DNA from 2 places in the Cupriavidus cauae genome. Region 2 is predicted to be linked to the other one. Evidence: predicted binding sites of a transcription regulator. Region 2 holds the regulator's gene; the other holds the start of a gene.
What was found. The regulator FliA, encoded in region 2, starts transcription of late flagellar genes. The targets are predictions, from matches to a motif close to CTAAAGTTTNNNNNNNNNNNGCCGNTA.

Region 1 (14,777 bases), on a different replicon from region 2:
CAGCGTGTACTTCTCCAGCATCAGCGCGTTCATCGCCGCCAGCACCTTGGCGCCGGGCTTCAGGCCGATCACGTCGCGCACATGCTCCAGATGCGCCTCGAAGCGGCCCACGGTGCCGCACAGCAGCGCATCGGCATCGCCCATGTGCATCAGCATCGTGCCGATCAGCGTGTTCGAGCGGCGCAGCGCGACCTTGGCCATGTCCGGCGTCACGCCATCGCGTCCGCGCAGCGCGTGGTAGGCCTCGTGATAGGCGCGATAGCGCGGATCGTCCTCGGGATTGACCAGTTCGAAATCGACGCCCGGCTTCAGGCGCAGGCCGGCCTTGTCGATGCGCATCTGGATCACGTGCGGACGGCCGATCAGGATCGGACGCGCCAGGCCTTCGTCGACCACGGTCTGCACCGCGCGCAGCACGCGCTCTTCCTCGCCCTCGGCATAGGCGACGCGCTTGGGCGCGGCCTTGGCGGCGGAGAACACCGGCTTCATGATCAGGCCGGTGTGGTAGACGTATTGCGTCAGCTGCTGGCGATAGGCCTCGAGGTCCTGGATCGGACGCGTGGCCACGCCCGACTCCTGCGCGGCGCGCGCGACCGCCGGCGCGATCTTCTCGATCAGGCGCTGGTCGAACGGCGTCGGGATGATGTAGTCGGGGCCGAACTTCAGTTCCTTGCCGGCGTAGGCGGCGGCCACCGCGTCGTTGGTCTCGGCCTCGGCCAGCTCGGCGATCGCCTTGACGCAGGCCAGCTTCATTTCCTCGGTGATCTTGGTCGCGCCGCAATCGAGCGCGCCGCGGAAGATGTACGGGAAGCAGAGGACGTTATTGACCTGGTTGGGATAGTCCGAACGGCCGGTGGCGATGATGCAGTCGGGGCGCGCGGCCTTGGCCACTTCCGGACGAATCTCGGGCTCGGGATTGGCCAGCGCCAGGATGATCGGCTTGTCGGCCATCGTCTTGACCATTTCGGCGGTCAGCACGCCGGCGGTCGAGCAGCCGAGGAACACGTCGGCGCCTTCGACGATGTCGGCCAGCGTGCGGGCCGAGGTGTCCTGCGCGTAGCGGGCCTTGTTGGCCTCCATGTTGGCGTCGCGGCCGACGAAGATCACGCCCTTCGAATCGACCACGTAGATGTTCTCGCGCTTGACGCCCAGGCTCACCATCGTGTCCAGGCACGCGATCGCCGCGGCGCCCGCGCCCGACACCGCCATCTTGACGCTGCCGATGTCCTTGCCGACCACCTTCAGGCCATTGAGCAGCGCCGCCGCCGAGATGATCGCGGTGCCGTGCTGGTCGTCGTGGAAGACGGGGATGTTCATCCGCTCGCGCAGCTTCTTCTCGATGTAGAAGCACTCGGGCGCCTTGATGTCCTCGAGGTTGACGCCGCCGAGCGTGGGCTCGAGCGCGGCGACGATCTCGACGATCTGGTCCGGGTCGCGCGCATCGAGTTCGATGTCGAACACGTCGATGCCGGCGAACTTCTTGAACAGGCAGCCCTTGCCTTCCATCACCGGCTTGCCGGCCAGCGGGCCGATGTCGCCCAGGCCCAGCACCGCGGTGCCGTTGGTGACCACCGCCACCAGGTTGCCGCGCGAGGTGTACTCCGCCGCGGTGGCGGGGTCCCTGGCGATTTCCTCGCAGGCATAGGCCACGCCCGGCGAATAGGCCAGCGACAGATCGCGCTGGTTCGACAGCGCCTTGGTCGCGGTCACCTGGATCTTGCCCTTGGTCGGGCTGCGGTGATATTCCAGCGCGGCGAGGCGCAGTTGCGCTTCAGGACTGTTGGGGGCGTGTTGCGGTGCGTCACCGCTGGTCTTGCTGCTCATGTCGCTCGTCCGGAAAGAGGCCCAACATGGCGCCGTGCGATGCCGGCAGATGCCGGTCGAACAGCCAGGGCCGAAAAAATCGAGCAGCTATTCTAGCCCAGCCGCAGTGCGCGAGTCGCGCCGATGGCGCCCTGCAGGGCCGCAAATGCGGGGAATTTGCGGTTAAAGAGCTTTTACCGGAATAGCGTCAATGGCGAATGGAGCGGAGCAGGCGGATCGGTGCGAACCGGAGGCGAATGCGCCCTGCGCGATCCACCAGTAAAACAAGACGCCGGCATGCCTCCCTTGGCGAAGGCATGCCGGCGTCCATGCCGGCGCACCGGAACCGCGCCGTTTCGCGCTATCTCGCGTTCTTGTCGACCTCCAGCGTCACGCGCCGCGGCCGGCCGCTTTCCATCGGAAATTCCGCGAAGGCGCTGCGCACCAGATACGGCATCAGCCCCGGCATCGTGCTGCCTTCGCTCAAGTTCTGCGCGGTGACCTGGTAGACCCGCTTGTTGCCCGCGGCTTCGCGGATGAAGACGCGCAGGCTCGCCAGCGTGGCCGGCACGTCGCGGATCACCGTCTGCGGCGGCCAGTAGCCCGGACCCCAGCCCCAAGGCCCCCACGGGCGGTGGTAGCCGTACGGGCCCCAGTAAGGACCCCACGGGTACCAGGGATCGGGATAGTAGGTCTCGTGCACGCGCACCAGGCGCGGATCGGCATCGAAATCGAAGCTGACCAGATAGCGCGCCTGCGAGCGGGCCACCTGCGTGAAGCCGTGGCCGGCCAGCGCGTCGGCGATCCAGTTCTGATAGGTGGCGCGGTCCAGCTGCGCCTGCTGCTCCTGCTGGCCCTGGCCCTTCTCGGCCTCGAAGGCGTAGGTTCGCGGCGGATCGTTCTGCCAGCCGGGCTGGCGGAACGCCGTCACGTCGGTGGTCACGGTGCTGGCGCAGCCGGACAGCAGCAAGGCGCCGAGCATCGCGGCACCGGTCCATCGGGTCCACCATCGCGCCCACGATCGTCCGGACCAGCCTGCCGGCGAGCCGGCGTTGCCGGCCCGCGCAGCGCCCTCACCGCGGCCGCCCACGGTGCCCAGCCATTGGCCCGCCCGTGCACAGGCCTTTCGCCATTGCCACATGATGTTCTTCCTTCTGTTCATGGTCCCGCCGATAGGTGGTGCTGCCGACAGGGTGGCCCTGCCGACAGGGCGCCACCCGAGCGCACGTCGACGGATTGCGCGGGGGCGGTCGGCGGGCCGCCCTCTCGTTGCATCAGACCGGCCGCGTGCGCCGGAATTCCCTTGGCGCCATGCGGCCATGCCGTGCTTGGCTACAATGGATTACCCGGCGCCCGGCGCGCCCGACTCACCGCCTTCCAGGACAGGACCATCCATGCTCCGCACCGATACCCCCGTCACCGTCCACCGCAAGGACTATACCCCGCCCGCCTTCGCGATCGAACACGTCGACCTGGTGTTCGAACTGGATCCGCAGCGCACCGTGGTGACCAGCACGCTGCGCTTTGCCCGCCGCCAGGCCGGCGCGCCGCTGGTGCTGGCGGGCGAGGCGCTCGAACTGCTCGGCGTCAGCGTCGACGGCCAGCCGCTCGCCGACTATCGCCAGGACGACGGCGGCCTGACGCTGAACGGGCTGCCCGAGCAAGGCACGCTGCAGATCGTCAGCGCCTGCCAGCCGGAGGCCAACACCACCCTGTCGGGCCTGTATGTCTCCAATGGCAACTTCTTCACGCAGTGCGAGGCCGAGGGCTTTCGCCGCATCACCTATTTCCTCGATCGTCCCGACGTGATGGCGACCTATCGCGTCACGCTGCGCGCGGACAAGGCCGCCTATCCAGTGCTGCTGTCCAACGGCAATCTGATCGGCGAACAAGAGCTGGACGGCGGCCGCCACGAGGCCGTGTGGGAAGACCCCTTCCCCAAGCCCTCCTATCTGTTCGCGATCGTCGCCGGCAAGCTGCAATGCATCGAGCAGCGCATCACCACCGGCTCGGGCAAGGAGAAGCTGCTGCAGGTCTGGGTCGAACCGCAGGACCTCGACAAGACGCAGCACGCGATGGATTCGCTGATCCATGCGATCCGCTGGGACGAGCAGCGCTTCGGGCTGGAGCTCGATCTGGACCGCTTCATGATCGTCGCCGTCGGCGACTTCAACATGGGCGCGATGGAGAACAAGGGCCTGAACATCTTCAACACCAAGTACGTGCTGGCCAATGCGGCGACCGCGACCGACACCGACTTCTTCAATATCGAATCGGTGGTCGGCCACGAGTACTTCCACAACTGGACCGGCAACCGCGTGACCTGCCGCGACTGGTTCCAGCTGTCGCTGAAGGAAGGGCTGACGGTGTTCCGCGACCAGGAATTCTCCGCCGACATGATGGCGCAGCAGGGCGCGGACGACGGCTCGGCCCGCGCGGTCAAGCGCATCGAGGACGTGCGCGTGCTGCGGCAGGTGCAGTTCCCCGAAGACGCCGGCCCGATGGCGCATCCGGTGCGGCCCGACAGCTACGAGGAGATCAACAACTTCTACACCGTGACGGTGTACGAGAAAGGCGCCGAGGTCGTGCGCATGTACCAGACCCTGCTGGGCCGCGAGGGCTTCCGCAAGGGCATGGACCTGTATTTCCAGCGGCACGACGGCCAGGCGGTGACCTGCGACGACTTCCTCGCGGCGATGGCGGACGCCAACGGCCGCGATCTGACCCAGTTCGGCCGCTGGTACAGCCAGGCGGGCACGCCCGTGGTCGGCGTGCACACCGACTGGGACGCCGACCAGGGCCGGCTCACGCTGACGCTGACGCAGCAATGCCCGAAGGTCGGCATCGAGACCCAGCCCGGCACGCCGGAGAAGCTGCCCTTCCATATCCCCTTCGCGCTCGGGCTGATCGGCGCCGACGGCAAGGACCTGCCGCTGCAGCTCGACGGCGAGGCCGCCGCGGGCGACACCACGCGCGTGCTGAACTTCACCGAGGCGCGGCAGACCTTCCGCTTCGTCAACCTGCCCAAGGGACCGCGCGCGCCGCTGCCCTCGCTGCTGCGCAACTTCTCGGCGCCGGTGATCGTCGATGTCGACTACAGCGATGACGAGCTGACCTTCCTGCTCGCGCACGACAGCGATCCGTTCAACCGTTGGGAAGCCGGCCAGCGGCTGGCCACGCGCGCGCTGCTGAAGCTGGTCGCCGACGTGCAGGCCGGGCGTGAGCTCGAGCTGGACCACGCGCTGATCGGCGCGTTCCGCTCGGTACTGACCGACACCTCGCTGAGCCCCGCGTTCCGCGAGCAGGCGCTGATGCTGCCGGCCGAGGCCTATCTGGCCGAGCGCATGGGCGTGGCCGACCCGGCGGCGATCCATCGCGCGCGGCAGTTCATGCGCGCCGGCCTCGCCCGCACGCTGCAGAGCGACTGGCTCGGGGCCTACGAGACCAGCGCGACCACCGGTCCGTATCGTCCCGACGCGGAGTCGGCTGGCAAGCGCGCGCTGCGCAATCTCGCGCTCGGCTATCTGGTCGAGGTCGGCGACGACGCGATGTATGCGCTGGCCGGCGAGCAGTATCAGCAGGCCGACAACATGACCGACCGCTTCGCCGCGCTGACCGCGCTGGTCAACAGCTTCGCGCCGGGCCGCGAGGCCGCGCTGGCCGACTTCTACCAGCGCTTCGAGCACGATCCGCTGGTGGTCGACAAATGGTTCTCGCTGCAGGGCATGCAACGCGGCGAAGTCGGCCCGCATGCGGGCAAGCGCACCATCGACACGGTGCGGGCGCTGATGCAGCATCCCGCCTTCACGCTGCGCAACCCCAACCGGGCGCGGGCGCTGATCTTCAGCTTCTGCTCGGGCAACCCGGCGCAGTTCCATGCCGAGGACGGTTCCGGCTACGAGTTCTGGGCCGAACAGGTGCTGGCGCTGGACGCCATCAACCCGCAGGTGGCGGCGCGCCTGGCGCGCGCGCTCGACCGCTGGCAGAAGTACACGCTGCCGCTGCGCGACAGGATGCGCGCCGCGCTGGAGCGGGTCGCCGCGGCCGACAGGCTGTCGCGCGACGTGCGCGAGATTGTCGGCAAGGCGCTGTCGGCTTGATGCGGTCCGCCGTGGCCGATGACGGTGCGGTTTGGGGGCGCAGCCGGGTGCCCGGTTTGGGGGCGCGGTTAGGCTCCCCGTTGGGGGCGTGGTTGGCGGCCTGCCAGGGTGCCCGCCGGAGGTCTCGGGCGGGTGCCAGTTGGGTGCGATAGCGAACCGGCCATCGCGGTCCCGGCCCACCGGCATCGGTGGGCCGCCCGCCCCGGCCTGTAGAATGGCGGCCATTCAAGGAGGAAACCCATGACTCGCATCAGCCTGACCCGCTATCTGGTCGAGGAACAACGCAAGCACAACACCATCCAGCCCGAATTGCGGCTGCTGATCGAGGTGGTCGCACGCGCGTGCAAGGCCATCTCCAACGCCGTCAGCAAGGGCGCGCTCGCCGGCGTGCTCGGCTCGGCCGGCACCGGCAACGTGCAGGGCGAAACCCAGCAGAAGCTGGACGTGATCGCCAACGAAGTGCTGCTCGACGCCAACGAATGGGGCGGCCACCTGGCCGCGATGGCGTCGGAGGAAATGGACTCGTTCTACGAGATCCCGAACCGCTATCCGAAGGGCGAATACCTGCTGCTGTTCGATCCGCTCGACGGCTCGTCGAACATCGACGTCAACGTGTCGATCGGCACCATCTTCTCGGTGCTGCATATGCCCAAGCCGGGCCAGACCGTCACCGAGAGCGACTTCCTGCAGCCGGGCACGCATCAGGTCGCGGCCGGCTACGCGGTGTACGGCCCGCAGACCACGCTGGTGCTGACCGTCGGCAACGGCGTCCATATGTTCACGCTGGACCGCGAGGCGGGCAGCTTCGTGCTGACGCAGTCGGACGTGAAGATCCCCGAGGACACCAAGGAATTCGCGATCAACATGTCCAACATGCGGCATTGGGCCCCGCCCGTGCGCCGCTACATCGACGAATGCCTGGCCGGCGAGGAAGGCCCGCGCGGCAAGAACTTCAACATGCGCTGGATCGCCTCGATGGTCGCCGACGTGCACCGCATCCTGACGCGCGGCGGCATCTTCATGTATCCGTGGGACAAGCGCGAGCCGGAGAAGCCGGGCAAGCTGCGCCTGATGTACGAGGCCAACCCGATGGCGATGCTGGTCGAACAGGCCGGCGGCGCGGCCACCAACGGCCATCAGCGCATCCTCGAGGTCCAGCCGGAAAAACTGCACCAGCGCGTGTCGGTGATCCTGGGCTCGAAGAACGAGGTCGAGCGCGTGACCGGCTATCACCGGGAAGCGCAGGCAGGCGGCTGATACGCCTGGCTGCACCGCGGCCGGCCGTTGCGCCTGCCTGGGGACCGGCCTTTGTGCCTGCACGGTGACCGGGCTTCGGGAGAGGCCAGTCTGATCCGGACCGGCTCCGACGTGCCCGTCCTCGCCTTGCCTCGCTGAATGGGAGCCAACCGCAATGCGGTGGCTCCTTTTTCTTTGGGCAGCGCAAATCAGAATCCGCTCATTTCCCCCGCCTCGCCGCGTCCCTACCCTGCTGTTTTCTGCACCACACTTCTCCCCCAACAAGCAGCAAGGAAACCGCGATGGTCCCCCTCTCGGATGCCGGCGCCCGCTACGCCATCACCCCACCGATCAACCCGCCGGCCACCGCCATCACGCCGGCAAACCCGCCCTGCGGCGAGGCCCCGTTCGAACGCGCAGCCGTGCAGGCCCTCGCCATCCGGCTGCACGAGACGCTGGACGTCGCGCTGCATTACGGCCTGAGCGACGGCATCGACCTGCATGTCTGCGACCTGCGCCAGCTGGCCAACTGGGGCGTGCCGATCAGCGCCCAGGAGCGCGAGTTGTACTTCTATCCGTGGACCATCGACGCGTCGGACCCCGTCTTTCCGGTCACGCTGGTCCGCCTGCGCGAATTCGTCGCCGCGATCGACGCCATGCTCGCCACCCTGACACGGCCCGACGAGCCCATGCCCGCCCATCGCGCCGATGCCGCCAATCGCGCCGATCGCGCCAATCCCGCCAATCGCGCCAATCGCGCCGATCCCGCCAATACGGCCTCTCCCGCCGACCGCACCTTCGGCTGACCGGCGCCGACACGGGTGGTGAAAAAAGTGCGCCGAGGGGCTTCACAGCCGCCTGATCCGCTGCTATTATTGCGGGCTCTATCCGGTTCCAAACCGGTAGTGTTGCCGAAGTAGCTCAGTCGGTAGAGCAGCTCATTCGTAATGAGAAGGTCGGGGGTTCGATTCCTCTCTTCGGCACCAATGGATCCAAGCACAAAGCCCAACCCGCGCGGTTGGGCTTTGTCGTTTCTGGGGGCCCGGCGGCCACCATGCTCAACCCGATCCGGCGATCGCGGGTCTGTTGACGAAACCTGTCATGGTTCGCGAGCGCTCGTCGTGGCTGTCCGGATAACGATGATGCCCACCAAGAGCGTGATGACCAGCGCCGCATGGAACGCCTTGTCCTCCCACGTTTGCGGGCCGAAACCGAGTGCAATCGCAAAGGCGCCAACGAGTGTGCCCAGCAACGCGAAGCCTTGCGCACCGAATGCAATCCAACGTGCCCGCGAAGGGAGGATCAAGCAAGCCGCGAGGCCCAGAACCAGCACAGCTCCAATCACGCCTTCCGCGGTCGCGGCACGCGAATGCGCATAACCGGCGAACAGCACACCGGCATGGACCACAGAAGCCAGCGCGAAGAGCACGCACTCGCCGGCAAGGAAAAGAAGCATTGTCGTGCGGCGGTTCATCGGCGGCCGCCGCCTCGACGGTCTGCGCGGTGAAGCCCCATTCGGGCGAGAGCGTCGTTCAGCACGCCCCTGTCATTGGCTTCGCCGCACGGGGATCGCCACAGCACAAAGCCATCGGGACGAACGAGCACAGCACCGCTGCTGTCGAGGCCGTAGGCCGCCGGCCATCGGTCCTCGGGAATGAGCCCGCCGCCGGATGAGGAAAGCAGATGCAGATCGATCGGAATGCCAAATTCCTCCGTGACCGCCTCCGTAACCGCTCGCCACGCTGGTCGACTGCATAACAGGACAAGATTCCGGCCAAACAGGTCGTGCGTCGAAATCCGGTTCCCATCGCATTCGATCACGAGATGGGGCGCGCGCGTGCCGGGTTGGCCCGACAGTCCCGCCACGGGCTCGAACGGCCGATCGGGCGGCGGGCCCTCGAGCGACACGGCCCCGGCATCGTAGCGCTGGCCGAACACAACATCGTAGTCGTCGACCAGGGGAACCGGAGCGGGCAGGCGGCCCGCAGGATCCTGGAACCATTTCTGCAGACGGGAGAGCGCCTGCGCCAACGTGGCGGCGATTACCGGACGACGCTCCTGATCATAGGTACCGAGCAGCCTCTCGTCCGCCTCGCCACGGACGACCATGGCGAGCTTCCATGCAAGGTTATGGGCGTCGTGGATGCCCGAGTTGCCACCGAAAGCGCCAGTCGGCGGCATAAGGTGCGCGGCATCGCCTATCAGGAAGCCGCGGCCTTCACGAAAACGGTCGGCAATGCAAGCGGCCACTTCCCATGACCGCGCGTCGACGAGATCCGCCTTGACGCCGGATCGCCCGGCGGCACGCTCGACCAGTTGGCGGCAGCAATGCGCATCGAACGATTCCGGCCGTTGGCCCTCTTCCGGAAAATATTGCAGTGCCAGCAGCCAACGTCCGCCTTCGCGAGGCGTCATGGTGCCGTTGAGATCGCTGACGAAGCAGGAGGTGAAGCGCTTCCCATTGAGTACCGGCGGCAGGTCGGTATCGAAGATGACGTTCATCCAATGCTGCAGCACACCGGGACCAGTGCGGCCGATACCGAGCTGGTCCCGCAGCGTTCCGTTTGCGCCGTCCGCACCGATCAGGTAGTCGGCGCCCACGGTCTCTTCCGCTCCGCTTGCCCGATGACGAATGCGGGCGTGAACCCGACGCTCGTCCTGCTCAAACGAGACGAACTCGGTGTTGAACCGTATGTCGGCACCAAACTGCTCGGCGCAATGCCGCAGGATCGGTTCGAGGACATGCTGGTCACAAGTCGCGGGCTGCGTGGGGCTGTATGGACTGGCGTCAGGCCAGGCCGGGCCGCTCCAATGGACATCGGGATCCGCGAGGTTCCTGGCTCGCGCAATGCCGCCGCCCTGCTGGTCGCCGGTGCGGCTGGCGCGTATTTCCGTCTCCAGGCCAAGGCCCCGAAAAATCTCCATGCTGCGCGGCGATATCCCGGCAAACTTGTATTGAATCGACGTATCCGGATGACGCTCAATGACCATGCAGCGCACGCCCTGACGGGCAAGAAGCGCGGCGGCCGTCAGGCCGGAGAGCCCGCCGCCGACGACAAGAACCGAAGTTTGCGTGCCCATGGAACCTCTCCTGGTTGACGCGCGCGAAGGCCTCCGCGCAAAACTTTCATTGACAAAAATATTTGACCAATCAAAATATGTCAACCTCCGCCAAACGACAGGGCAGCATGACGAAATCCCCCGACAGCAGCGGCAAACGCGCAGCCGAGGCGTGGCGCTCGATGTTTGAGTTCCTGATGCGCTCCGCGCCGCAGCGCTTGCGGACTCAGCAGGAGCACGGGCTCACGCCGAACGATTCCCGCGCGTTGTTTTCACTGGATGAAGACGGAAGACCCATCGGCGTGCTTGCCCGCGAATGGGGATGCGATCCATCGACCGCCACCTGGCTGGTCGACCGGTTGGAGCGTGCGGAACTGGCCGAGCGCATTCCTTCGCCTGACGACCGTCGCGTAAAACTCGTCCGCGCGACGAAGAAGGGCCTCGAGACCAAGACCGTGTTGATGGCGGCCTACCACCGTCCTCCAGCGGAAATGTCGAGCCTTTCGCCCCGCGAGTTGGACGAGTTGACCCGCATCTGCAGGAAGTTGTGCGGTCGCTGACGGGACGCCGATTCAAAGGGCCCTCCTGATTGCCCCGCCTTTCGGAATCCGCTCAACGCCAACCGCGCTGGCGCCGGATAAGCTCGAACCTCCTCCATCCGCTCAAGCTCGTCATGAATCCGATCACCCCTCACCGTCGGCCACAGGTATTTGCCTTTGCATCCATGCCCGAAGCCCCGCCCTCGCAGAACGTCGCGGCAATGCCCAAACACGGCGCGGACGACAACGGCCCGCCGCATTGCACCGCAGTGCGCGCGATGGCGATGCGATTGGATCAGGCGATAGGCAGCGCCGGCTCGAACGATCCCGATGCCTTCGTCACGCTCCGCGTCGCCGACCTGCGGCAAATGGACAGCTGGGGCGTCACGATCCACGGCGAAACGCTGCGAAATTATTTCGACCTCGGCTCGATCGACGACGTGGAACAGCGCTATCCGGTAACGCTGGACGAAGCGCGATGGTTGCGGCGCGCTCTTGCGGCGTTGGATGATGGTCATTGCGCGTCCATCAATCGGAATCGGCGTTGGCGGCCGATGGCCTAGGAGCCGTGCCCCGGGCACCTGTTTTGTTGGAAGCGCGGCGCCCCTATCCCATCTACCTTTCGCCGGTCAACCCCACTTTGCGGCCCCCACTTTTGGGGAACGCCTTGTTAATATCCCGCGCGGCTTCGGCCGATAAAAACAACGGTGAATAACAAGGAAAAGAGATGAGAAATTGGACGGGATTTACCGCAGCGGTATTCGCGGCAATGGTGCTGAGCGGATGCGGCGGCGGCGGTGGGGATGATGGCGGCAACGACACGGGCTTCCAGCTGTCGGCCAGCCTGGACGGCACGCCGGTCAGTGGTTTTGCGCTGAAGGATGGTGGCACCACGACGCTCAATATCGAGTCGGGCCAGGAAGTGCGTCTGAGCGCCAGCAACGGCGTGACGTGGACGGCCAGCATGGAAAAGACCACGATCCAGCCCAAGAGCCAGAACAGCGCCGTGTGGGATGCCGTGCTGATCAGCCCGGAAGGCGGCACGGTGACGCTGGTGGCGAAGTCCGCTGCAGATGCGACCAGGCTTGCGACGATCCGTATCGAGGTGCCGCCGCACCGCTATGCGCGGGTGGCGGCCAAGGTCGGTGAAACCACCTTCTGGCGCGAGCAGGGAACGACTGTCGACGGATCCCCGATCGACGTCACCTATCGGGATACGACGGACGCGGTCGATGCACAGGGTGGATTCACGATGAACCGCTATCGCATCGACGGCACGCTGACCGACACCTTCCTCAACGACGCCGACCGCAACCGTACGGCCCGCATTCGGGCAAGCAATCCAACCCAGACCTGCACGTTCACGCCGAAGCGCGAACATTTCCAATACCCGATGTTCGTCGGCAAGACCTGGACCTCGGGCTGGCAGTATCAGTGTGGCGCGTATCACGAAACCGCCGCCTTGCAAGCCAATGTGGAAGCCTTCGAGCAAGTCGCCGTCGGCAGCGACACGTTCGATACGCTGCGCATCAAGTATGACGTGGCCTTCACCAATTCGAACGACGGCACCCTGTCCAACGGCATCACCGGCAATGCTGCCTATCGGATGGACTACCGCTGCTGGTGGGCTACCGAACTTGGCCGCGCGGTCAAGTGCGAGTTCAACTACAGCTATGCCGGCATCGAGCCGGCCGGCCATATCCGACACTACGTGCAGACGGCAACGTCGCTGCAATAAGGCAAGCGCGGAAAGCCATCCACTCGATGAAAAACGGCGCCGCGGCGCCGTTTTTTTTATTCCCGCACCACCCCGATCCCCTCGCCGACCAGCCGAAGTTCCACCTTCGGCATGTCCTCCATCACGCGCATGGCCTTCTGGCCGATGGTGACGCTGACCCCGCCGTGCACCTTCTTGCCGACCACCACGGCGGCGTCCGGGCGCGGGTGCAGTTGCTCGGTCAGCCTGGCCAGATGGGCGTCGGTGTCGAGCATGTCGCGCGTGTACTTGAACAGGGTGGCCCGCGCCTTCTCGCGCAGTTCCGGCGTGGCGCGCTCGGGGTTCTTGGCGAAGAAGGCCATCAGTTGCTGGATCTTGGCCTGCTCCTGTTCCTGCCGGCGCTTGTCCGCCTCGAGCGCGGCCTTTTCGGCGTCGGCATAGGGGTTCAGGCCGACGTGGATGGCGGTGGCGGTGCCGGCCGGCGCGCCGAGCGTGCCGGTGCGCACCGCATGCCAGGCGCGGCAGCGGCCGCCGGTGATATTGCCGCTGCCGACGGCTGGATCGCCCGCAGTGATGGTCTCGCCCGCGGCGACATCGCTCTGGCGAATGCCGCTGTCGACGGTGACCGTGGTGCCGGCTTCGACCACGGCGTTTTCGATGAAGCGGGCATGCACCGATCCCTTGCACTGGATCCGCGCGACGGCGCTGGCCGGATCGTGGGGTCCCTCGGACTTGCCGATGATGCCGCCGCTGACGACCACATTGCCGCCTGCCTCGACATGGGCGGCCTCGATGGTGCCGCCGACGATCACGTCGCCGGCCACGCGGACCGACATGCCGGTCTTGATATCGCCGCTGACGCGCAGCGTGCCTTCGAACGCAATGTTGCCGGAGTGCATGTCGACCGCGTCCACCGCGACGACCGGGTTGACGCTGACGCCGCGCGCGCGCACCGACGGCAAGCCCGCCACCGTCGCCACCAGCAGATTGGGGTCGTTTGCGTCCTGGGCCACGCCGTTCAGGCGTTCGGCGAACGGCGTGTCGGCAACCTCGGGAGCCGGCAACACGCGGCCGAACACGTCCTGCCCCGCGGTGCCCGGCACCGCCGGGATACGCCGCATCAGATGCGTGCCGGGCTGCACCAGCAACAGGTTGCCGAGGTCGCGCAAATCGATGCGGGCGCGGTCGTCCTCGGCGCCGCCGCGGCGCGGCTCGAGCAGGTTGATGAAGCGCGCCGGCGTGCCGCGCGTCGGCGCCGTGCCGTGCACGATCGGCAGATCGTCGCAACGCCCCGCGGCGAAGGCCTCGGCCAGCGCCGGCTCGTCGACGGACAGCTTGATGCCGCGCCCCGCCAGCACGATACGGACGTCGTTGGGCTGCACCGCGCGGCCGCCCTCCGGCGGCCATAGCGTCAGCCGCACCGTCAGCGAATCGGCATCGATGTCGATCTCGAAATAGCCGTCGACCAGCTCGCCGATCACCGCCTCGGCCGGCGCGCCATCGCGATGGCAGGTCAGCAGGAAGGCCGCGATAGCCTGCTCATCGAGCTTCGCTTGCGCCCAGCCCTGGGCCTCGAGGGCCGCCATCAAGGCAGCGCGATCGGGCGGCCCCCCGGCCCCATCGGCCCTATCGACCCTATCGGCCCTATCGGCCCTATCGGCCTCCGCCGGCGGCTCGTACCGCGCCCGCACGGACTTGTCCGTGTTCTCCACCCACACCCGTACAACCGAAGCTGCTACGTCGCCCATCGCGTCCTCCAGCCGTCTGCCTTTGATTTATCGTTGTTGTCGGGGCGGCACCCGAGTCGGCATGCCGCCTGTCCGTCACCTACGGCGGATTTCGGCAAAACTTTAGGAAAATTTTTTCGGGACGCCTTCCGGTAAACTGTCGCCCTGCCCGCCCGGGCCCTCGCCGCTCCCCAGACGCGGCGCTTCGGGACCCGGGCCAACCCCGCCGTATCCCATGTCGAACACCCACGAAATCCGTCCCGGCCAGTCGATCGAGCTGCTCAAGGAACTCCATATCCTGACGCGCGACGGCAAGATGAACCAGGACAGCCGCCGCAAGCTGAAGCAGGTCTACCACCTCTATCAGTTCATCGAGCCGCTGCTGCAGGACCTCAAGCGCGACCATGCCGACCTGACGCTGGTCGACCATGGCGCCGGCAAGTCGTATCTCGGCTTCATCCTCTACGATCTGTTTTTCAAGACGCAGCAGGACCGCTCGCATATCTACGGCATCGAAACGCGCGAGGAGCTGGTGCGCTCGTCCACCGCGCTCGCCGAGCGGCTCGGTTTTCCGGGCATGTCGTTCCTGAACCTG
Region 2 (14,777 bases):
GGCCAGGGCCGGAGCCGCCTGATGCAGACGCCGCACCTGCCGGAGGCGATCGCCACCCGCACCTACTTCGACCGCGAGTTCGGCAAGCAGGCCATCAAGCTGCTGCCCAACGAGTACTACGTCACGCGCGACGACGTGGTGCTGACCACGGTGCTCGGCTCCTGCGTGGCCGCCTGCATCCGCGACGAGAAGGCCGGCGTCGGCGGCATGAACCACTTCATGCTGCCGGACGACGAGAACGCCGGGCCCGACCGCGTGCTGTCGGCGTCCATGCGCTACGGCTGCTATGCGCTCGAGGTGCTGATCAACGAGCTGCTGAAGATGGGCGCGCGCCGCGAGCGGCTCGAGGCCAAGGTGTTCGGCGGCGGCGCGGTGCTGGCCAACATGACCACGCTGAACATCGGCGACCGCAACGCCGAGTTCGTGCTGCGCTATCTGAAGACCGAGGAGATCCGGGTCGCGGCGCAGGACCTGCGCGGACCGCACGCGCGCCGGGTCAGCTATTTCCCGCAGACGGGCCTGGCGCTGGTGCGCCGGCTGACGCGCCAGGACGACCAGGCGGTCGTCGAACGCAGCGAGCGCGCGCTGGCGCGCGCCATTTCCGCGACGCCGGTACGCGGCGGCGTCGAGCTGTTCGGGCGGCGCGGCACCGCTTCCACCGTTTCCTGAATTCGAAGGACCCGTTTTCGACATGACCGCCGCCGCCAAGATCAAGGTGCTCTGCGTGGACGACTCCGCGCTGATCCGCAGCCTGATGACGGAGATCATCAACAGCCAGCCCGACATGGAGGTGGTCGGCACCGCGCCGGACCCGCTGGTCGCGCGCGAGATGATCAAGCGCCTGAACCCCGATGTGCTGACGCTGGACGTCGAAATGCCGCGCATGGACGGCCTCGATTTCCTCGAGCGGCTGATGCGGCTGCGGCCGATGCCGGTGCTGATGGTGTCCTCGCTGACCGAGCGGGGGTCCGAGATCACGATGCGCGCGCTGGAACTGGGCGCGGTGGACTTCATCACCAAGCCCAAGCTCGGCATCCGCGACGGCCTGCTCGAATACACCGACACCATCGCCGACAAGCTGCGCGCCGCCTCGCGCGCGCGCCCGCGGCCGGCGGCGGCGCCCGGCGCCCAGCCCGCGGAACCCGCGCCGATGCTGCGCACGCCGCTGCTGTCGACCGAGAAGCTGATCATCGTCGGCGCGTCCACCGGCGGCACCGAGGCCATCAAGGAATTCCTGATGCCGCTGCCGCCCGATGCGCCGGCGGTGCTGATCGTCCAGCATATGCCGGCGGGCTTCACGCGCTCGTTCGCGCAGCGGCTCGACGGCCTGTGCCGCATCAAGGTCAAGGAGGCCGAGCATGGCGAACGCGTGCTGCCGGGCTACGCCTATATCGCGCCGGGCGACCAGCATCTGCTGCTGGCGCGCAGCGGCGCCAACTATGTTGCGCACCTGTCGCAGGACCCGCCGGTCAACCGGCATCGGCCGTCGGTCGACGTGCTGTTCGATTCGGCCGCCGTGCATGCGGGCAAGAACGCCATCGGCGTGATCCTGACCGGCATGGGCCGCGACGGCGCGCGCGGCATGCTGCGGATGCGCGAGGCCGGCGCCTACAACCTGGCGCAGGACGAGCAGAGCTGCATCGTGTTCGGCATGCCGAAGGAGGCGATCGCCGCCGGCGGCGCGCACGAGGTGGTGCCGCTGTCCGCGATGAGCCAGCGCGTGATGGCACGGCTGGCGACCTTCGGCACACGCGCGCAGCGCGTTTGACAACCACGCGGACGCGGCGCGGCTGGCCTGCGCGGCGCGTCCGGATAGACGCAATCATCCACAACCGTAATGGAGCCGTAGAGTGGACAAGAACATGAAGATCCTGGTGGTCGACGACTTCCCGACCATGCGCCGCATCATCCGCAACCTGCTCAAGGAGCTGGGTTTCGCCAACGTCGAGGAAGCCGAAGACGGCGCCGCCGGCCTGGAGAAGGTCAAGGACGGCAGCTTCCAGTTCGTGGTCTCGGACTGGAACATGCCCAACATGGACGGCCTGACCATGCTGCAGGGCATTCGCGCCGATCCCGCGATTGCGAAGACGCCGGTGCTGATGGTGACGGCCGAGGCCAAGAAGGAAAACATCATCGCGGCGGCGCAGGCCGGCGCCAATGGCTATGTGGTCAAGCCGTTCACCGCGGCGACGCTGGACGAGAAGATCACCAAGATCTTCGAGAAGATCGCCAAGGAAGGGGCCTGAGGCAGCCGCTATGTCCACCACGTCGAATATCAATATCGAGTCCGCCGAGCAGATCATCCAGCGCATCGGCAGCCTGACGCGCATGCTGCGCGACAGCATGCGCGAACTGGGCCTGGACAAGGAGATCGAGCGCGCGGCGCAGGCGATCCCCGACGCGCGCGATCGCCTGAGCTACATCGCCAACATGACCGAGAAGGCGGCCGAGCGCACGCTGAACGCGGTCGAGCTGGCGCAGCCGATCCAGGCCGACCTGGAGAAGCACGCCGAGGCGCTCGACAAGCGTTGGGAGGACTGGTTTGCACGGCCGGTCGAACTGGCCGACGCGCGCGAGCTGGTGCTCGACACGCGCGCCTTCCTGACCGAGGTGCCGACGCAGGCCCGCGCGACCGGCAGCCATCTGCTCGACATCATGATGGCGCAGGACTTCCAGGATCTGACTGGCCAGGTCATCAAGAAGATGATGGACATGATCCAGACGCTGGAGCAGGAACTGCTGCAGATGCTGATCGACAATGTCCCGGCCGAGCGCCGCGTCGAGGCCGGCCCGGCCACGCTGATGAACGGACCGCAGGTCAATCCGGAAGGCAAGCACGACGTGGTATCGGACCAGTCGCAGGTCGACGATCTGCTGGCAAGCCTGGGGTTCTGAGCGGCCTGTCGCTGGGCTATTCCGGCAGGTCCTTTCGCTTGCCGGAGACCGCTGTGCCGTCGGGCCGGTCCGGGGCAAAATGCGCGCCGACATGATCGATGAAGCGGTGCCAGCGCGGGGCATCGCCGGGAATATTGTCGGCCAGCGTCGCCAGCAGACTGGCGTGATCCTGCGATGGGCATGTCTCGATGAGGTGCGGCCAGGCATCGAGGGCCGGTACCGGGGTCTTCTGTTGCTGGGCCTGGGCCGTGCGAGCGCGATCCAGTGCCGCCGCCACGGCGTCGAACGGCATTGTCGACGGCGGTGTCAGGTGCGGCTGCAACAATGTGCGCGCGCGCTTGTCCAGCCCGGGATAGAGGTGCTGCACCCGCTGCTCCAGCCTGCGGAACAGCGCGTCCCGCAGGCCGGCGGGCGCGGCCAGCACGCCCCGGATGGCCGCTTCGAAGGCCGATACGCCGCAAATCCAGCGAATCCGTTCGGCCAGGCGCAGGGGTTCGAGGATGTCGCGGTGCAGCGCAGCGTTCATGCCGCGGCAGCTCTGGCTCAGCGCAAAGGCGTCGGTCCGGCGCAGGTAGCGGGCCACATGGACCAGGATCTCCACGGGCATCGCGTCCAGCCGCCGCCGGCCGGCTTCGCCTTCCGGCTGGACAGTGGCGTCGGACGGGAGGGGAGCCGGAATGTCGGGCGTGGAACGCGGCGCGGGCAAGGGGAACAAGGTACCGAAAGGCATCGGGAAGCTCGAAGAAATGAGGAGGAAGATGGGGTGGGTTGCTACCGTGCGCGGACGTCGACGCGTGCCCGTGGCCTCCGGCATGGGAGCGGCAGGTGAGCGGCAGGTGAGCGGCATTGGCATCGAACCCTCGACCAAAGCGGCGAACTTCGCGAGGATCTTTCCGAATCGCGGCCGCATTACCGCTCTCGCTTGCGCCCTTGCCCACAAAAGAAAACCCGCACGCTGCCGTTAACTCGCTGACAGGACCGTTCCCCCGGCCTCCGCTGCGCAACCCCCCATCCCATCGCCCAAATAGCGCCGCAATCCCCCGCCTATTCGGCCTAATACCCGCCGCCGCCGACTCCGATAATCGACCCCGTCGAAGGGCGGCATGCCGCTTCGCCACGGAGCGGCCATGTCCGAAGAAAGCGATCTCGAAAAAACCGAACCCGCCTCACCCCGGCGCCTGGAAAAGGCGCGCGAGGAGGGGCAGGTGGTGCGTTCGCGCGAGCTCGGCACCTTCGTGATGCTGATGGCCGGCGTGGCCGGCCTGTGGGGGCTCGGCGGCATGCTGGGCCGCAAGCTCGATACCGTGATGCGCGCCGCGCTGTCCTTCGAGCCCGCCGTGGCCCACGATCCGGCCCGCATGCTGGCCGGCTTCGCGCAGCTGGTCTGGGAATCGCTGCTGGGCGTGCTGCCCCTGCTGCTGCTGTTTGCCGCCGCGGCGCTGCTGGCGCCGATGGTGCTGGGCGGCTGGCTGTTCTCGACCAAGTCGCTGCTGCCCGATTTCTCCCGGCTGTCTCCGTTCAAGGGGCTGGGCCGGCTGTTCTCGGCGCAGTCGCTGGTCGAGCTGACCAAGGCCGTCGCCAAGTCGCTGCTGGTGGGCGGCGTGGGTTTCTGGGTGCTGTGGCGCCATCTGCCGGATGCCGTGGCGCTGATGAACGCGCCGGTGCAGGAGGCGCTGCTGCGCCTGCTCGAACTGGTGCTGCTGTGCTGCGCGCTGGCCGCCGGTTCGCTGCTGCTGGTGGCGGGCATCGACGTGCCCTGGCAATTCTGGGACTACTTCAAGAAGCTGCGCATGACCAAGGAAGAGGTCAAGCAGGAGCACAAGGAAAGCGAGGGCAACCCGCACGTCAAGGGCCGCATCCGCCAGCTGCAACGCCAGATGGCGCGGCGCCGGATGATGGCCGAAGTGCCGAAGGCCGACGTGGTGGTCACCAACCCGACCCATTTCGCCGTGGCGCTGCGCTACGAGGAAGGCCGCATGGGCGCGCCCCGCGTGGTCGCCAAGGGCACCGAGGAGGTGGCCGCGCGCATTCGCGAGCTGGCCGCCGAGCATCGCGTGCCGATCCTGTCGGCGCCGCCGCTGGCGCGCGCGCTGCACCGCCATGTCGAACTGGGCCACGAGATCCCGTCCGGGCTGTACACCGCCGTGGCGGAAGTGCTGGCCTGGGTCTACCAACTGAAACACTGGCACCACGCCAACGGGCCGCTGCCCGAGGCCCCGACCGGCCTGCCGGTGCCCGATGAACTTGCCGTACCGGAAAGCCGCGCATGAATGCATTGAACTCGCTGTTCCGACTGACGGGCGGGCAGTCCGCCGGCCAGCTGAAGGCACTGGCCGGGCCGCTGCTGATCGTGATGATCCTCGGCATGATGGTGCTGCCGCTGCCGCCGTTCCTGCTCGATCTGCTGTTCACCTTCAATATCGCGCTGTCGATCATGGTGCTGCTGGTCGGCATGTACACGCAGCGTCCGCTGGACTTCGCCGCGTTTCCGGCCGTGCTGCTGTTCTCGACGCTGCTGCGGCTGTCGCTGAACGTCGCCTCCACGCGCGTGGTGCTGCTCGAGGGCCATACCGGCCCCGACGCGGCCGGCAAGGTCATCGAGGCCTTCGGCCACTTCCTGGTCGGCGGCAATTTCGCGGTCGGCATCGTGGTCTTCGCGATCCTGGTGGTGATCAACTTCATGGTGATCACCAAGGGCGCGGGCCGTATCGCCGAGGTCGGCGCACGCTTCATGCTGGACGCGATGCCCGGCAAGCAGATGGCGATCGACGCGGACCTGAACGCGGGCCTGATCAACGAGGAAGGCGCGCGCAAGCGCCGCGCCGAGGTCGCGCAGGAATCGGACTTCTACGGCGCGATGGACGGTGCCAGCAAGTTCGTGCGCGGCGATGCGATCGCCGGCCTGCTGATCATGTTCATCAATGTCTTTGCCGGCATGGTCGTCGGCATGGTGCAGCACGACCTGGACTTCTCGACGGCGGTGCGCAACTACACGCTGCTGACCATTGGCGACGGCCTGGTCGCGCAGATTCCGGCGCTGGTGATCTCGACCGCCGCCGGTGTCATCGTCTCGCGCGTGTCGAACAACCAGGACGTCGGCGAGCAACTGACCGGCCAGCTGTTTTCCGATCCGCGCGTGCTGTACATCACCGGCGGCATCATCGGTTTGCTCGGCATCATCCCCGGCATGCCGCACATCGCCTTCCTGCTGCTGGCGGGTGCGCTGATCTGGTTCGGCACCTATGTCGGCAAGCGCCAGCAGGCGGCCAGGCAGACCGCCAAGCGCGAAGAACGTGCGCCGGCACTGGCCAACGAGAACACCGAGGCCACCTGGGACGACGTCACGCTGGTCGATCCGCTGGGCATGGAAGTCGGCTACCGGCTGATTCCGCTGGTCGATCGCGCGCAGAACGGCGAACTGCTGGGCCGCATCAAGAGCATCCGCAAGAAGGTGGCGCAGGAGATCGGCTTCCTGGTGCCGGTGGTCCATATCCGCGACAACCTGGAACTGAAGCCCAACGCCTACCGCATCACGCTCAAGGGCGTGGAGATCGGCTACGGCGAGGCCGTGCCCGGCCAGTGGATGGCGATCGACCCGGGCCAGGTCAGCGGCACGCTGCCCGGCACGCCGACGCGCGATCCGGCCTTCGGCCTGCCGGCGGTCTGGATCGACAGCGGCATCAAGGAACAGGCGCAGGCGCTCGGCTACACCGTGGTCGACGCCAGCACCGTGGTGGCCACGCACCTGAACCATCTGATCCATCAGCACGCGGCCGAACTGCTGGGCCGCCAGGAAGTGCAGCAGCTGCTGGACCGCATCGCCAAGGAATCGCCGAAGCTGACCGAGGACCTGGTGCCCAAGACGATCACGCTGACGGCGCTGCAGAAGGTGCTGCAGAACCTGCTGGACGAAAGCGTGCCGATCCGCGACATGCGCACCATCCTCGATGTGATCGCCGAGCATGCGCCGAAGATCAGCGACCCGAACGAGCTGACCGCGCTGGTGCGCATGGCGCTGGGCCGCGCGATCACGCAGCAGTGGTTCCCGAACGGCGCCGACCTGCAGGTGATCGGCCTGGATGCGGGCCTGGAGCGCGTGCTGTCGCAGGCTTTGAACTCGGGCGGCAGCATCGAGCCGGGCCTGGCCGATGCGCTGCTGCAGCAGGCGCAGGGGGCGGTGGCACGTCAGGAGCAGATGGGTCTCGATCCGGTGCTGCTGGTTCCGCATGCGCTGCGGCCGCTGCTGTCCCGCTTCCTGCGGCGGACCATGCCGCAATTGCGGGTGCTGTCGCATTCCGAGGTGCCGGACAACCGCAATATCCGCATCACCGCGATGATCGGCGGCGCGGGCTGAGTCCGCCCGGTTTCGCGTTTCGCGGCGGTACCGATCAAGGCGAGGGCGCGCTCACCGTAGCGTTCACAGCGGCGTTCACAGCGGCGCTCACTGCGGCGCCCCCTTCCGTTTGCGCGAGCCCGTCGCAACGGCGACGTCCTCGGCGGGCAACGCCCACATCTCGGCGAGCGACCGATCGCGCGATGGCTGGTCCTTCAGCAGGCGCTCGATCAGCGAACTGAGCATGAACGAAGACGAGGCGCGTGCATCGGCCGGCAGTGCCCGCACCGCGCTCTCCAGCAGCGGCAGCAGCGCGCGGGCGTCTGCTTCGTTGCGGCATCGCAATGCCACCGCGCGCAACACGTTGGCCACGATGCCGATGCCATGGTGCTGAAGCGGGGCAAGCTTCAAGGCCTCTTCCAGCAACCAGCGCGCACGCGGGACGCTCCACTGTTCGGCGCCCCAACGGCCCTGCATCGGTGACAGCGACAGCAGCACGGCGCCGCGATGGGCCAGCGGCAGCAGGGTCAGCATTTCCGACAGCGCGTTGAGCGCCTCGGCGAGCGTGCGAGGCATCCTCGCGCAGAGCAGCTCGCCCGGATCCGCGGCAACGTCATCCGATGCCTGCACAAAGACCCCCTGCGCCGGGTAGTCGAACAGCACGGTGGCCAGCTTGCTTGCAAGCATTCGCCGGGCGGCACGCGGCAGATCCTCCAGCTCGGCGATCTGCATGCGCCACCTGTGCGGCGTGATGTCGCGCGTGGTGGCCATCGCGGCGGACAGGCGGCCGCGCTCCTCCACAGGCAGCCGTACACCGATCCGGACCAGCGCGGCATGGCGCTGGGGCGGCAGCGGCGCCAGGCCGTGGCTGGCCAGTTCCAACAGGACCGGCAGCATGGCCCCCGGGTTCACGGCCGTCTCGGCGCAATGCGCCAGCGCATGCCAGCGGTTCTCCTGGATGTCGATGGGCAGGCAGGCGACCACGTTGGCCAGGTCGCTGTACACGGCCACGGCGTGCTCCGGCGGCACGGCCGCGGCGGCGACGAACACCTGATCCCATCGCGCGGCCATTCCCGGGTCGTCGGGCGGGGTGTAGCGCAGCACCCGCGCCAGCAACGTCACGCGCCATTCCCCGGGGAGCGCCTGGGCAGCCTGCGCGATCGCCTCGCGGATCGGTCTTTCCAGTTGGTTCGCTTCCGCCTCGTCGTCGTCGTCCAGGCCGTAGTCTTCCAGGCGGTTATGCTCGGCGAGCCGGCCGAGGATCATGGCGACGTCGGCCGGCGGCAGGTGCGAGCCCACGTAGCCGATGAACGCCTGCCAACGCGGGGCAAGCTGCGCCGGCCTGTCCGCCGGATCGGCATCGTCGCGATGCACGAATTCGGTGAGCTCGGCAAGGACGTTTCGCTGCGCGGGCAGCGGAAGGCGGCGCGTCAGCGATTCGATCTCGTCCCAGGCCTGCGCGAGCCGGGCGGCCTGATCGCGGGGCGCGTCCCAGACCAGCCGTTTGGCCAGGTTCGCCAGCACGTTGGCGTGGTCCTCCGGCAAGGGCATGCCGGCAGCAGCCGAGTTGCGCACCGCTGCCAGCACAATGGCCTGCGCGTGCGCGTATTCGGCTTCCTGCTTCGGTATGCCATTGGCCATCAGGGCCAGCATCCGGCCGCGCGCGTTCGGCGGCAAGGCGGACACGATACGGCTCCATTGATCGACCGTCGGCAACGGCGTGCCTGCCGTGCCGAACCACCGCAACAGCAGGCGTACCCGTGTCTCCGGCGGCGAGGCGAGCACCCTCTCGAGTAATTCGCCATGGGCCTCCGTGCAGCTGCGCGCCTGGGCGAGACGCTCCCGCGCCGGGTCCTCGGCCGCATAGAGCTCGTCCCACCAAGGCCTGGCGCACGCCTGCAGTTGGCGCGCCAGCAGCTCGCCCGACGGTTCCGTCAGCAGGGGGTGCAAGGCTTGCGCGCGCTGGGCAACGGCATGGAACAAGGCGGGGCGGCTTTCCGCCGGCGCCGCCAGCACGCCGCGAATCGCGCCCTGGACGCCGGTCAGGCTGTTGATCCATCGGATCCGCTCGCCAAGGCGCAGCGGCTCGATGACGTCGCGGCGCAACGCCTCGAATATCGGCCAGCAGGCGCGGCCAAGGGCCAGCGCCGCATTCGGCCGCAGGTAGCCGGCGATGCGTACAAGGATCTCGGTGGGCAGCAACACCAGCCGCAGATCGTCGGCGCCACGCCTGTGGGCCCGCATGACCCCGGATGGCGCGGTGGCAGTCGGGAGGCAGTCGCGCGGTGTCGAATCGCTGGGGCGGACGGACAAGGGGGGCGAGGTATCGAGCGGCATGGCGGGCTGGTCGCGATCGAGCGGTCGATCGGCGGGAATCGTGAAAAAGCAGCGAGTCTGTCAGGCACGAACGGTCCCCACTTCCAAAAAGATCCGCGCTGTCGACGCAACGGAGAGCCTTCCTTGCCGCCTGCCAGCCATCGTGGGCGAAATAAAACCGCATGGCTGCCGTTAACCGGTAATCAGACCGTGCTGCCGCGATTCGCCCGGCCGGCGGCACCGTCATCGTCCAAATAGCGCCGCAATCCCCCGCCTAATCGCCCTAATAGCGCCATGCCCCCGCTCGGATAATCGAGACGTCGAAGGGGCAGGCTGCCGCTTCGCCGAGCGGCGCGCGGCGACCACACGAGAGTCGCCCCACGGCCGCCGATTCGCCGGTGCACCGAAACACCGGCGCAGGGAAAGCGGGACGGCCGACCTTTCACCTCGATCCGAACCGCTTGCTTGCCGGCGGGCACATGGCCGCCGCGCAAGACGTTGTTCCGGCCCACCGTACCGGAGCCGGACCACCGGAAGATCGGAATCGTTGCCATACCGGCGTTGCCGCGGGAACCCACTGAATCAAGGGTCGCAAGACATGAGCGTAGCCAAATTTGTGGCGGCCACCGGCCGCGAAGCCTTGCGCCAGGTGCGCGAAGCCATGGGGCCGGACGCCGTGGTGCTGTCCAACCGCACCGTCGACGGCGGCGTGGAAATCGTGGCGATGCGCGATACCGATCTCGGTGCGATCTCCGACAGCGCGCCCCGGTTCCAGCCGCCGGTGCGCGAGCCGATCCAGGTCGCGGCCGCGGAAGACATCGACGGCATCCGCGGCGAATTGCAATCGATGCGCGCGCTGATCGAGCGGCAACTGTCGGGCATCGCGGTTTCCGCCGTGCCGGCCGCCGCCGCCGATCCGCTGCGCGAGTCGCTGTTCGAATGGCTGGTCGGCGCGGGCTTTTCCGCGCAACTGGCGCGCACGCTGCTGGCGCGGCTGCCGGCCGGCTACGACCGTCCGGCCGCGATGGGCTGGATCCGCCAGGAGATCGCCAGCAAGGTGCCGGTACTGGCCGACGAGGACGCGCTGTTCGGCCAGGGCGGCGTGCTGGCGCTGGTCGGGCCCACCGGGGTCGGCAAGACCACCACCACCGCCAAGCTGGCCGCGCGCTTCGTGCTCAAGCACGGCGCCGACAAGCTGGCGCTGCTGACCACCGACACCTTCCGTATCGGCGCGCACGAGCAGCTGCGCATCTATGGCGACATCCTTGGCGTGCCGGTGCATGCGGTCAAGGACGCGTCCGACCTGCGCCTCGCGCTGGGCGCGCTGTCGCAGAAGCATCTGGTCATCATCGATACCGTCGGCATGAGCCAGCGCGACCGCAATCTGTCCGAGCAGATCGCGATGCTGGCGGGCGCGCCCGCGCCGGTGCAGCGCGTGCTGCTGCTCAACGGCGCCAGCCACGGCGATACGCTCAACGAGGTGGTGCACGCCTACCGCCACGACGCCGCGCCGGGCGCCGGCATCGACGGCTGCATCATCAGCAAGCTCGACGAGGCCACCCATCTCGGTTCGGTGCTCGATGTCGTGATCCGGCATCGGCTGCCGGTGTTCTACGCCTCGACCGGCCAGCGCGTGCCCGAACATTTGGAACTGGCGCGCGGCGACGCGCTGGTTGAGCGCGCCTTCCTGATGCCGCGGCGCGGTTCGGTGTTCGCCGACGCGCAGGCCGCACGGCGTGCGCTGGCTGCCCAAGGTGCGGACGACGCCGCCGATGCGGGCCGGGGCGCGAGCAACGAAGCGCACGACGTGCTGCGCTCGATCGCCGACAGCGGCCATGCCGTGGGCGCCTGCGTCAACGCGCTGCGCGACGGCTCCTATGGCTTTGCGCTGCTGCGCGAGCTGTGGGCGAGCCGCGCCGCGCAGGCCGAGCTGCGTCCGCTGGTACGCCAGGTCCGCGATGCGATCTGCCAGGACGCAAGCCGGCATTGCGAACACTTCGTGCTGTCCGCCTCGGTGACGCTGCCCTGTGCGGTGCCGGGCCGGCGCGCGCCGCAGCCGTGGCAGCACACGCTGTGGCTCGGCGATCGCGACGGCATGCCGCTGATGGCCACCGTGACGCCGCTGGCGCGCGCGCAGCAGGCCGGCGGCTGGGATGCCGAGATGGCCGACTGGCGCGCCGCGCTGGCCGCGCGCCGTACCGTCGTCCATCTGCTCGACACGATACCGGCCGGCGCCACGCTGCAACGCTGGCAGTCGAGCGGCGAGCGCTGGCTGGCGTCCGCGCGCAAGAGCGCGCGCGTGCTGTGCGATGGCACGGCATGGAAGCTGGACGCGCTGGCCGACACGCTGACCTTCCACGCGCAGGCCGAACTGCGCTGGCGCGACCGCGACGCGGTGCAATGGATGGCGCAGACCCGCGTGCGCGTGGTCGAAGGGCAGGCGCGCGCGGCGCGCGGCGCCACCAGCGAAGGCGGCATCGATGCCGTGCTGCTGGCAGTGCGTACCATCGAGCGCGACAGCGGGCAGACGCTGGCCGTCGACTATCTGCTGGCCGATCCGGCGCTGGCCGGGGCCGGCGCGCAGCTCGCCCAGTGGGCGCGCTGGGGCGATGCCGCGGCGCTGCAATGCCGCACGCTGCGCCATGCGCTGGACCACCTCGGCCGCCCGGCCGGCACCTCGCCGCAAGTGTTCGACGTCGACGCGCTGGTCGCGCTGCAGGCCGGCATGACCGCCTTGCGGCTGGCCCATGCGCCGGCCGCGGCGGCGATCGATTGCCTGGCCGGTCTGGCCGGCCGCGCCGCCGCCAGGGACGCGGCGCCGGGCGCCGCCGCGCTGCTCGAAGGTCTGGGCCGTCTGCTGGCCTTGCTGGACGTGCTGGAGAACTTCCCGGGCCGCAACGCCGCGCCAGCGTCCAATGCGGTGGCGAACGAGAAGAAGACGGGGCTTGACGCCATCGCCGTCAACAACGCCCCCATGGACGCCGTGACTACCGCCGCCGCCACTGCCGTCACTTCGGCTGCCACTTCGGCCGCCACTTCGGCCGCCAGGCATGCCACCACGGAACCGATGCTGGCGACGCCGGCCTTGCCGGAATCCGCCCAGCATCTGGCGCAACGGATGACGCAGACGGCCGCGGGCGCGCAAGCCAACGCGTCGGCCAGGTTCGACCTGGCCGCGCTCGGAGACTGACCCAACATGCTCGCCGTCGATCAGGCCGAAAGCCTGCGCCGCATGCTGGCGCCGCGCGCCACCCGCCGTATCGCCGTGCTGGGTTGCGAGCCCGGCGCCGGTGCGACCACGGTCGCGCTGGGGCTGGCCCATGCGCTGGCGTTGCAGGGCGAGCGCGTGCTGCTGGTCGATGAAGACCTGGCGCACGCGCGCGCCACGCGCCTTGCCGGCGCTTCGCCGTCGGGCACGCTGGCCCAGGTGCTCGCCGGCGCCATCGCGGCCGAGGCCGCGGTGGGGCGCCGCGAAGCCGGCATGCCCGCGCTGCTGCCCGGCGATGCGTCGGCGTGGGGCCCGCTGCAGGCGCTGCAGGGCTTTCGCACCGTCGTCAGCGATGCGCGTCTCGGCGCCGATGGCGCGCTGTCGCGCTTCTCCGGCGCCGCGCACAACCTGGTGGTGGTGATGCGGCCCGAACGCGAATCGCTGACCGCGGCGTATGCCTGCATCAAGCGGCTGCATCACCGCTATGCCTGCCGGCAGTTCGAGCTGGTCGTCAATGGCGCCGCCAGCGAAGCGTCGGCGATGGCGATCGCCGGCAATCTGGCGCGCACCGCGGGCCAGTACCTGGGCGTGCAGGCGCGCTGCGCCGGCGTGCTGCCCGCCGACCCGCTGGTCGCGCGCGGCACGGCGCTCTCGCGCGGCGTCGTCGATGCCTTCCCTGGCGCGCCGGCCACCGCCATGCTGCGCCGACTTGCCGCCAGCATCGCTGGCTGGCCTCTTTCACCCGATCCCGAACCGATGCCCGCCGCGGGCGCGCCGGGCGCAGCGACTGCTGCCGCCGGCGCCGCGCCGCCCGCATCGGCGATGGCCTGCTAGCACTCGCGAGAATTCCACCATGTACACGATCCAGGGAAAGCTCGAACAGACCGACACCGTCCAGACCCATGCGCCGCTGGTACGGCGCATTGCCCTGCAACTGGCGGCGAAGCTGCCGGCCAGCGTGCAACTGGACGACCTGATCCAGGCCGGCATGATCGGCCTGCTCGACGCCGCCCGCCGCTACGAAGACACCCACGGCGCGCGCTTCGAAACCTACGCCAGCCAGCGTATCCGCGGCGCGATGCTCGACGAGGTGCGCGCCAACGACTGGCAGTCCCGCAGCCTGCGCCAGTCGACGCGCCGGATCGAGCGGACCGTGCGCGCGCTGGAGCAGAAGCTCGGCCGCACGCCGCTGGACTCCGAGGTCGCCGAAGAACTGGAGATGCCGCTGGACGAATACCAGAGCATGCTCAACGAGGTCTATGGCTGCCAGCTGCTGCACTACGAGGATTTCGAGCGCTCCGGCGAGGAGGATTTCCTCGATCGCCACCTGACCGTCAGCGAGGACGGCAATCCGCTGACGCTGCTGATGGAGAGCGGCATGCGCGGCGCGTTGATCCGCGCGATCGAGCGCTTGCCCGAACGCGAGAAGCTGGTGCTGTCGCTGTGCTACGACCAGGAACTGAACCTGCGCGAGATCGGCGCGGTGCTCGAGGTCACGGAGTCGCGCGTGTGCCAGATCCGCAGCCAGGCGATCAACCGTCTGCGCAGCCAGTTGCGCGGGCTGCTGTGATGGATCGCATGCCAGCTCGCCCGGTCCGGTGGTGCCGCGCGCTGCGGCGCCCGATCTCCCGGCCGATGGTGGCGGTTGCAACCGTGGCCGCGGCGATGATGGCGGCCCCCGTCGCCGCCTCGCCGCTGATCCACACCAACTTCGGCGGCGAGTCGCGCCATGCCTGGACCGCCTCGGTGGTGGCGCCCGCGCTGCATGGCCGCGGCGTGCGCGCCTTGTCGGCGCCTATCCTGCCCAGCGGCTATCTGACGCAGTCCGAAGGCGTGATCACCGCGGTGCGCTGGCGTTACCGTTTTGCGCGTGTGCCACCGCCAAATCTGCAAGCCTATCTCTGTAATGCCAATCGCTGCGTGCTGCTGCCCAGGGCCGAAGGCAAGACCGATGCCTTCCGCGGCGACGACGCCGACAAGGGCTTTGTGTTCGCGTTCCGCATACCGGGACAGGGCCCGCTGACC

Region 1: KZ686_RS08330 (DUF342 domain-containing protein) is a predicted target of FliA. The motif match lies at 14,283-14,309, and genes of this name have one in related genera.

Annotation. Positions count from the first base shown of each region.
Region 1 covers NZ_CP080293.1:1,858,732-1,873,508, reverse strand. Annotated here, with positions in the region: gene KZ686_RS08385 (NADP-dependent malic enzyme) at 1-1,824, opposite strand, end outside; gene KZ686_RS08380 (DUF4136 domain-containing protein) at 2,165-2,785, opposite strand; gene pepN (aminopeptidase N) at 3,198-5,903, shown strand; gene KZ686_RS08370 (class 1 fructose-bisphosphatase) at 6,144-7,160, shown strand; gene KZ686_RS08365 (hypothetical protein) at 7,442-7,945, shown strand; tRNA gene KZ686_RS08360 (tRNA-Thr) at 8,050-8,125, shown strand; gene KZ686_RS08355 (hypothetical protein) at 8,239-8,613, opposite strand; gene KZ686_RS08350 (FAD-dependent monooxygenase) at 8,610-10,220, opposite strand; gene KZ686_RS08345 (MarR family winged helix-turn-helix transcriptional regulator) at 10,328-10,759, shown strand; gene KZ686_RS08340 (hypothetical protein) at 10,873-11,301, shown strand; gene KZ686_RS08335 (hypothetical protein) at 11,466-12,476, shown strand; gene KZ686_RS08330 (DUF342 domain-containing protein) at 12,533-14,041, opposite strand; gene KZ686_RS08325 (class I SAM-dependent methyltransferase) at 14,418-14,777, shown strand, end outside.
Region 2 covers NZ_CP080294.1:788,516-803,292, reverse strand. Annotated here, with positions in the region: gene KZ686_RS19035 (CheR family methyltransferase) at 1-22, shown strand, start outside; gene cheD (chemoreceptor glutamine deamidase CheD) at 22-669, shown strand; gene KZ686_RS19025 (protein-glutamate methylesterase/protein-glutamine glutaminase) at 692-1,768, shown strand; gene cheY (chemotaxis response regulator CheY) at 1,851-2,246, shown strand; gene cheZ (protein phosphatase CheZ) at 2,257-2,895, shown strand; gene KZ686_RS19010 (F-box protein) at 2,912-3,625, opposite strand; gene flhB (flagellar biosynthesis protein FlhB) at 4,023-5,165, shown strand; gene flhA (flagellar biosynthesis protein FlhA) at 5,162-7,249, shown strand; gene KZ686_RS18995 (hypothetical protein) at 7,337-9,565, opposite strand; gene flhF (flagellar biosynthesis protein FlhF) at 10,143-12,734, shown strand; gene KZ686_RS18985 (P-loop NTPase family protein) at 12,741-13,586, shown strand; gene KZ686_RS18980 (RNA polymerase sigma factor FliA) at 13,606-14,322, shown strand; gene KZ686_RS18975 (flagellar protein FlhE) at 14,418-14,777, shown strand, end outside.